DNA from 2 places in the Oerskovia sp. NPDC060338 genome. Region 2 is predicted to be linked to the other one. Evidence: riboswitches for the same ligand, from Rfam matches in the RefSeq annotation. Region 2 holds a riboswitch; the other holds the start of a gene.
The links. A riboswitch is a leader RNA that binds a small molecule or an ion and turns the genes downstream of it on or off. The one in region 2 is predicted to bind S-adenosylmethionine.

Region 1: linked by a shared signal. The riboswitch ahead of ACFWGN_RS15540 (aminotransferase class V-fold PLP-dependent enzyme) and the one ahead of ACFWGN_RS03580 (hypothetical protein) in region 2 are both predicted to bind S-adenosylmethionine.

What each region holds. Positions count from the first base shown of each region.
Region 1 is NZ_JBHXCQ010000012.1:89,182-93,582, forward strand. It holds gene ACFWGN_RS15530 (rhodanese-like domain-containing protein) at 1-412, opposite strand, end outside; SAM riboswitch class I at 419-511, opposite strand; gene ACFWGN_RS15535 (phosphotransferase enzyme family protein) at 588-1,580, shown strand; SAM riboswitch class IV at 1,661-1,775, shown strand; gene ACFWGN_RS15540 (aminotransferase class V-fold PLP-dependent enzyme) at 1,816-3,216, shown strand; gene ACFWGN_RS15545 (GNAT family N-acetyltransferase) at 3,341-4,075, shown strand; gene ACFWGN_RS15550 (CsbD family protein) at 4,142-4,318, opposite strand.
Region 2 is NZ_JBHXCQ010000002.1:338,561-342,961, reverse strand. It holds gene ACFWGN_RS03590 (polysaccharide deacetylase family protein) at 197-1,732, shown strand; gene ACFWGN_RS03585 (cold-shock protein) at 1,915-2,118, shown strand; SAM riboswitch class IV at 2,250-2,361, shown strand; gene ACFWGN_RS03580 (hypothetical protein) at 2,469-2,837, shown strand; gene ACFWGN_RS03575 (hypothetical protein) at 2,970-3,656, shown strand; gene ACFWGN_RS03570 (TM0106 family RecB-like putative nuclease) at 3,744-4,401, opposite strand, start outside.

The sequences.
Region 1 (4,401 bases), on a different contig from region 2:
GACCGGCGCCGTCGAGCGCTCCTTCGAAGCCCTCGAGGACGTTGTACGCCGGGCCGAGGCCCGCCGCGGTCGCGGCCTTGGCCGCGCCGATCGACCGCGCACCGGAGCGGCACAGGAACACGACCGGGCGCTCGGGGGTCACACCGGCCGCGGTGAGGTCGGCGACGAACGCCGGGTTGGGGCGGCCCTCGACCGTGACCCACTGGGTCAGGACCGGTTCGCGGCCCGCCGAGGACAGGTCAGGGACGCCGACGAAGCGCCACTCGGCGTCGGTGCGGACGTCGACGAGGACGGCGTCCGGGTCCGACTGGAGAAGGGTCCACGCCTGCAGGGGCGTGATGTCGCCGGCGTAGCCGTCGGCGGGCCGGGCGTCGGGGACCGGTGCAGCGGTCGCGCGGTCGGGGGCACTCATGGTGATCCTCCATCGGTCGTGGCGGTAGCACCCTCGCCCGTCGCCGGGGGGTTGCTGCGGCGTCATCGTGCCAAGTCACTCAGCCGCTCTGGATGGTTGCGTCGGATCGTACGCCACGGTGCCCACGGAGTGGAACGGGTGTCTCGCAGGGTGGGCAGGGGATAGGTTGCCGTGCATGGAGAGCTTCCCGTCCGGCCGTGAGATCGAGGATTCCTGTCGAGGGAGGGGGCTCGGTGCCTCGACCTCGACGCAAGCCCTCGCCCTCAGCGAAGGTGGTCAGGAAGGCGGCCCGCTCGAGGAGATTCTGACCGGGGGCAACTCCACGACCGTCGTGCGGAGCGGCGACACGGTCCGCCGGTCGGCCGGATCCTGGACGCCCACGGTCCAGGCGCTGTTGGCGCACCTGCGGGCGAGCGGTGTCGTCGAGGTGCCCGAGCCGCTGGGCGTCGACGACCAGGGGCGCGAGGTCCTGTCCTACCTCCCGGGCGATGTCGCGAACTATCCGCTGCCCGACTGGCTCTGGGGCGAGTCGGTGCTCCGCGACGCGGGCGCGCTCCTGCGACGCGTGCACGACGCGAGCATCGGGTTCCTCGCGGCCGCGGCCACGGCCACGGCCATGGTCACAGCCGGCGGTGCGGTCTCGGACGGCACGGCCTCCGGGGGCACCGTCGTCGGCGGCGCTGCAGCCGTCCCCGTACCCGCCGCCGCCCCGACCTGGCAGCTCCCGCAGCGCGAGCCGGTCGAGGTCGTGTGCCACAACGACGTCGCCCCGTACAACCTGGTCTTCCGCGACGGGACCCTGGTGGGCCTCATCGACTTCGACACCGCGAGCCCCGGCCCGCGGATCCGGGACCTGGCCTACCTGGGATACCGGCTCGCGCCCTTCGTGGCGGACGCCGTGGGCGAGGACGGGGGCGACGTCGTCGGGCGCCTGGACCCCCTCGTGCGCCTCGACGCGCTGGTCGCGGCCTACGGGCTGCCCTTCTCGCGTCGTGAGGTCCTGAGCGTGATGGTCGAACGGCTCGAGGAGATCGCGGACTTCACCGACGGCCGCGCGGAGGAGACGGGCCGGTCCGACTTCCTCGACCACGCGGCCATGTACCGCGCCGACGCGCGCCGCGTCGCGGCCCTGCGCGACGACTCCCCGGCACCCGCTCCGACCACCTGACGCACCCCCGTTGCCCACCATCCGAGACGCCGTGCCCACCGGTTGACACGCTCCGTGGGCCTCGCCCATCCTGGACACCAGGTCATGAGCGCCAGCGCAAAACCCCGGTTTGCTGGCCGGCAACCCTCCTCCGCGGCGGGGTGCCCCGGGTGACGACCGGGCCCCTCTCTACAAGGAGGGGGGCAAGCGCGGAGGGGCCGCAGGGCGAACTCCGACGACCACCGGAGGACGTGCCATGAGCGCACACGCAGTCATCGAAGCCCCTACCTCGTGTGCCGTGCTGCCCGTCGTGGGCAGCGACACCCTGGTCCCGCTCGTCGACGGGCGCAGCGTCCCGTACGCGAACCTCGACGTCGCGGCGTCGGCCCCTGCGCTGCAGGTCGTGGCCGACCGCGTCAACGAGGTCCTGCCGCTCTACGCGAGCGTGCACCGCGGCGCGGGCTACCTGTCCCAGGTGTCGACGGCCCTCTACGAGGCCGCGCGCCAGACCATCGGCGCGTTCGTCGGCGCCCGCGAGGACGACGTCACGATCGTCACGCGCAACACCACCGACTCGCTCAACCTGCTCGCGGGCTGCGTCCCGGCGCAGGCCGACGGGACGCCCGGCCGGGTGCTCGTCCTGGACGTCGAGCACCACGCGAACCTCCTGCCCTGGCAGCGCACGGGCGGTGCCACGGTCCTGGTCGGCGGCGCGACGGTCGCCGAGACCCTGTCCGGGCTGCGCGCCGAGCTGTCCCGCTTCCCGTACGCGCTCGTCGCGATCACGGGGGCCTCGAACGTCACGGGCGAGTCCCTCCCTCTCGCAGAGGTCGTCGCCGCAGCGCACGACGCCGGGGCGCGCGTCCTGCTCGACGGCGCCCAGCTCGTCCCGCACCGCGGTGTCTCGCTCGCGGCGAGCGACGTGGACTACGTCGCGTTCTCGGGCCACAAGACCTACGCGCCGTTCGGCGCGGGCGCGCTCGTGGGACGTCGTGACTGGCTCGACGCCGGCACGCCCTACCTCGCGGGCGGTGGTGCGGTGCGCAACGTGACGCTCGACGGCACCACGTGGCAGAGCGCCCCCGCGCGGCACGAGGCCGGGTCGCCCAACGTGATCGGCGCGGTCGCGCTCGCCTCGGCGTGCGACGCGCTCGCAGCGCTCGAGCCGGGCGTGCTGGTCGCGCACGAGACCGAGCTCCGCGCCCGCCTGGTCGAGGGGCTCGAGGAGATCGACGGCGTGCGCGTCGTCCGCGCCTGGGCCGACGCCGTGGACCCCGTGGGCGTCGTGACGTTCTCGGTCGACGGCCACGACGCGGGCCTCGTCGCGTCCTACCTGTCGGCCGAGCACGGGATCGGCGTGCGTGACGGTCGGTTCTGCGCGCACCCGCTCCTGGCCCGCCTGGGTTTCCCGGCCGGTGCCATCCGGGCGTCCATCGGCGTGGGCACCACGGGTGAGGAGATCGAGCGCCTGATCGTCGCGCTGCGCGCCTACGTCGGCGAGGGGGCCAAGGCCCGGTACGAGGTCGTGGACGGCTGCTGGGTCGTGAGCGACGACCCGCGCCCGCTGCTCCAGGTCGCAGGGCTCTCCGGGCTGTTTGCGACCGCCGCGGTCGGCAACATCACGGCCGCCGTGGGGTGCGGTCCCGCCCCCGCCTGAGAGGCCCTCTGACCTGCGGAGACGCTCCTCGGAGCACAACGTTCACCCGTGCGTCACCTCGTCGTCCACAGCAGACCGCTCCGTGGTCTTGGCGGCGACGCCTGCGTGTGTTCTGATATGCGCTGTGCAGCACGATGTCGTCCTGGAAGGCCACGGGTTCCGCCTCGAACCCCTGGCTGTCGCGCACGCCGGTGCGCTGGCTCAGATCGTCGATCCGACGATGTGGGCGGGTATGAGTATGACCCTCCCCGAGGGGGAGGTCGGGATGGTGAACTTCATCGAGGACACTCGGGCTACCCGGGCGCTGACGGCCTTCGCCGTCGTCGACGCGGGCTCGGGTCTCGTGGTGGGGAGCACCGCTTTCCGTGACCTGTCGCTCGACGACAGGCGCGTGGAGATCGGGCGGACCTTCTACGCCCGTTCCACGTGGGGGAGCCTCGTCAACCCGGTCTCGAAATGGTTGCTGCTCCGACATGCGTTCGAGTCGTGGGACGTGCACCGCGTGGGCTTCCGGGTGGACGCGCGCAACGCTCGCTCGCTCGCCGCGATGCGTCGCCTCGGCGCGTACGAGGAGGGCGTCATGCGAGGTCATCGCGCGGCCCCTGACGGCACGCGCGCCGACTCGGTGTGCTTCTCGATCCTCGCGCACGAGTGGGCGGGCGTCGAGCTCGGCCTGCTCGCGCGGATCACGAGCCCGCGGATCGTCCCGCTGCTCGGCCCGGTCGAGATGTCCGCCGCCGGCGAGCCCGTGACCACGCCGCTCCTGTCGGTCGTCCCGCCGGTCGTCGGGCACGCCGCCGCCGTGCCCGGCCAGCCCGTCGCGTCCGTCACGGCCCTGCCGCCCGCCGTCGCCCTCTGAACCTCCCCCGTCCACAGCGACGCCCCGGGACCCGTGCGGGTCCCGGGGCGTTCTTCGTCTGGTGGGTCAGTCCTTCTTGAAGGCGTCCTTGACGTCGTCACCGGCCTGCTTGACGTTGGCCTTCGCCTGGTCGGCGTGGCCCTCGGCCTCGAGCTTCTCGTTGCCCGTGAGCTTGCCGGCGCCCTCCTTGACCTTGCCCTCGACCTCTTCGGCCGCGTGCTTGATCTTGTCTCCCAGTCCCATGGAGGTCCTCCCGTGGTGATCGTCGGATGGTGGGTGGTTCGCATCGACCGTAGGCAGGTCCGGAGACGGCTCGCATCTCGGGG
Region 2 (4,401 bases):
TGGGCACCACCCGTCGCGCGCAGCGGTCGGAGCCGCACCCCGGGTCTCGGACGCCCCGCGGCCCGGGTGCCCGGCGCGTGAAGGTCGTGGAGCACCTGGGGCGGCCGTGCGAGGGGTCGAGGCGGACGCTGTGGCGCTCGCCTCATCGGCCCGTCCGGGCGCGACGCGCACCGTTCGGGCGTGGCACGGTGGCCTGATGTCCCCGCACGCCTCCCCGTCCCGCGGCCTGCCGTCGGGCGGTCCCTCCCCCGCGCACCCGCGGAGCCGGGCCGTCTGGGTCGTCGCCGTCGTCGTCTCCCTGCTGGTCGCCGCCGCGGGCGTCACGTTCTACCTGACGCGCGCGTCCGCACAGCCGTCGGCACAGCCCTCGCCGACCCCGTCACCGACCGCGACCCCGGTCCCCGCCGAGCGCGTGGACCCGCCGGCGGTCCTCGACCCGACCTCGGTCGAGAACCTCGAGATCCACCAGGAGTCGACCGCGGACACGGGCGACGCCCGCTCGGTCTCGACCGTCGCGATCCCGGGCGAGCGCTCGCTCGCGCGGGCGTTCGGCCGCTTCGTCGACGGGACGACGCAGGCCTACGAGTCGGCGATCGACCCCGGCGCGGTGGGCAACGAGCTCAACGTCGGGTGGGACCTGGTGCTCGCGCAGGGCGACGTGCTGGGCGTGCACGCCTCGACCTACGCCTTCACGGGCGGGGCGAACGGGGAGGTGGGCAGCCAGACGTTCTACACCGACCTCCCGCGCGCGACCACGACGTGGTCGTCGGACCTGCTCACCGCGGACGGCCGCAAGCAGGCCGCGGAGTGGGCGGGAGCGGCGCTCGCGGCCGAGGGGCTGGGGTTCGGCGAGCCCGTGCCGTCGTCGGAGGACACGTTCCGGGACGTCCGTCTCGGGCCCGACGGCGCAGCGACCCTGGTCTTCTCGCCCGGCCTGGTCTCGGCCCGGGCCGACGGGGAGCTGGCCGTGCGCCTCGAGCCGGACGCGACGCGGAGCGTCCTGTCGGCCGTCGGCAAGCAGCTTGCCGAGGTCGCGGCGAGCGGTGCAGCGTTCATCGGGATCGCCCCACCCCCTGCCGAGGAGCCGCCAGTGGCCGCTCAACCCCCCGCGTCGCCCGACGCACCGGACTGCTCGGTGCTGCGGTGCATCGCCCTGACGTTCGACGACGGCCCCGGCAGGTACACGTCGCAGCTCCTCGACACCCTGGCCGAGAAGCAGGCCAGGGCCACGTTCTTCCTCGTCGGTCGGTCGGTCCAGGCGAACCCGGACCGGGTACGCCGCGAGGTCGCCGAGGGCCACGCCGTCGGGAACCACACGTGGTCGCACCCCGACCTGTCGAAGCTCGGTACCGACCAGATCTCGCAGGAGCTGCAGTCGACCGCGGACGCGGTCGAGGCCGCGTCGGGCGTCCGACCGACCCTCGTGCGCCCTCCCTACGGCGCGACGAGCGATACTGTGACGAGTGTCCTCTCCCAGCGCAACGAGCCGGCGATCCTGTGGGACGTCGACACCGAGGACTGGAAGAACAAGGACTCGGCCATGACCTCCGAGCGGGCTCTCGCAGGTGCCCGACCTGGGGCGATCCTGCTGATGCACGACATCCACGCCTCGACCGTGTCGGCCGTGCCGGGCATCGTGGACAGTCTGCGGGCCGCTGGTTACACGCTCGTGACCGTGCCCGATTTGCTCGGTCATGACCTGGTTGGTGGACACAAGTACTTCAATCGTTAGCAACAGGGGTAGCACAGTCGGAGTAACCCCTGTACCGTTACCGGTGAGATTGCAGTGCCTCGCTTGTCCTTGCGCAACGGCCCCATGCCACCGCGAACCTTGTTACCCAAGAGTTGACGACGAACACCGTGATGTTCGGCTCCAGATCATGGAGCTGTTTGAAACTCTAGAAGGAGATCCCCATGGCATTGGGAACCGTGAAGTGGTTCAACGGCGAGAAGGGCTACGGCTTCATCGCACCTGAGGACGGCAGCGCCGACGTGTTCGCGCACTACTCCGCCATCCAGACGCAGGGCTTCCGCTCGCTCGAGGAGAACCAGCGCGTCGAGTTCGACGTGACGCAGGGCCCCAAGGGCCCGCAGGCGGAGAACATCCGCCCGCTCTGATCTCACTCGCCTCCGGGCGTAGCTGATCATTGAACGAGTGCCCCCGACCGGTTCGCCGGTCGGGGGCACTCGTGCGTCCAGGACCAGGCACCTCCGTGCCTGGTCTCTGCCGCCGTGGTAGAACTGAGAACGGTCCAGAGGACCAGCGAACCGCCCTCCGGCGTGCTGGTCCGGCAACCGCGCGACGCGCACGGTGCTCCCGGAGGAAGACCCGCCCCCACGACCGTGGGGGAAGAGCGAGAAGCCCGGCGACACGGCGCTCCTCCTCGTGCCCCTCACCCTGGGCCCGCCCGGGTGAGCGTCGACGCGCGGGGTGAGCTCCGCCGTCGGGCACGGAGAGAAGGAGCACCATGGCTCAGCACGTCATGGAACGCCGGGCGACGACCGCCCCCTGTCCCGCACCGACCGTGTGCGACCGGTACGACACCGGGCACCTCCTGCACCCCGTCCACGCACGCATGCTGGGCAACCGGCCCTGGGGCTGGCGCGACGGCACGGTCCGCGCGGTGCGCCCCGTCGACGGTGGCGTCGAGGTCGTCGTCGAGTACGCGACGGGTGAGGGAGCGTGCCGCGTGTGGCACCACACGGGCCTCGACCTGGCCGACGGGCTGACCGTGCGCGTGCACGAGCAGTACCACGCGCTCGAGCTCGCCGGACGGTCGCTCAACGTCCGGCTCCTGGGCGGGGTCGGCTGTGTGCCGGAGCCCGCCCCCCGCTGACTGCCCGGTCCGACCGCTACCCGCGGAGCGACTCGCTGCCCCATCGTGCACTCGACGGAACGGAGGGGCGGCGAACCACGTTGAACCGGTGAGGGCACCCGCCCTCGACGGTTCGACCAGAAGGACACGCTCATGGGATTCCTCGACCGGCTCCTCGGCCGCACCCCGCAGGACCAGGGGACGCCGCGCCGCCACGCGACCTACGACGGCCACGAGTCCCCCGTGTACGGCACCCCGCCCCCCGCTCCGACGGGTCCGGGGCGCAGCGAGGACGACGTCGCGATCGACCGCTACCGCTACCTGCTGCGCACGGCTCCTCCCGAGGCCGTCGAGCAGGCGCACACCGAGGCGTTCGAGCGGCTCACGCCCGAGCAGCGGCGACGCGTGCTCACCGACCTCGGCGAGAACCTGCCGCCCTCCGAGCGGGCGACCTCCGACGACCCGCAGTCGCTCGCCCGCATGGCGACCCGCGCCGAGATGCGCAACCCCGGCACGCTCGAACGGTCGTTCGGTGGCAGGCAAGGCGGGCCCGGCATGGGGTCGATGATCGGCTCGAGCATGCTCGGCACCATCGCGGGCGTCGTGATCGGCTCGGCGGTCGCCAACATGATGTTCGGCCCGATGTTCGGCGACCCGACCGCGAACCTCGCGGGCGACGGTGGGGCGGGAGGCGAGGGCGATCCCGGCGCGACCGAGGCCGACCCGGGAGCGGGCGACACGGGTGGCGAGCTCACCGAGGCCGGAGGGGACCTCGGCGGAGACTTCGGTGGGTTCGGCGACTTCGGTGGTGGGGACTTCGGCGGGTTCGGGGACTTCTGAGGCCCTGTCCAGACCTTGGGTGCGTGATTCGGCAGCGACTCGCCAGGGGTGTCGCTGCCGGATCATGCACTCGACTGCGCGCCGGGTTCAGGCCGGGCGCCCCGACTGGCACAGCCCGATGAACGCACCCAGCTCGGCGAGCTCCTCAGGATGCTGCGGCAGGTAGTCCGTGAGCCGGGGCGAGCGGACCACGACGGCGCACCACTGGCCCCGCGAGACCGCGACGTTGACCCGGTTCCGCGAGAGCAGGAACTCCATGCCGCGCGGCACGTCCTCGCGCGCCGAGGCGGTCATCGAGACGATCGCGACGGGCGCCTCCTTGCCCTGGAACTTGTCGACCGTCCCCACACGCACGTCCCCCAGCCCCGCGGCCTGGAGCGCGTGCCGCACGGTCCAGACCTGTGCGTTGTAGGGGGCCACGACCACGAAGTCGTGCTGGTCGAGGGGGCGCGAGCCGGCAGGGCCCCCACCTGGGGCACCGGCGCCGGACGCTCCTTCGCCAGGGACGCCACCGGCGGGCGCGGCCCCACCCCGCCCGCCCGGGTACCAGGCGGTCCCGATCAGGGCCCGGACCTGCCGCACGATCTCCTGGGCCTCCTCGACCGAGGACACCGCGTTCCCGGCGTGCTCGACCTCGACCACGTGCACACCGGGCTCGACCCCCACGAGCAGCCGTTCGCTCGCGGCCGCCTCGGCGTGCAGCAGGCCCTCGTACGCGAGCTCGGACACCGCGTCGCACAGCGCA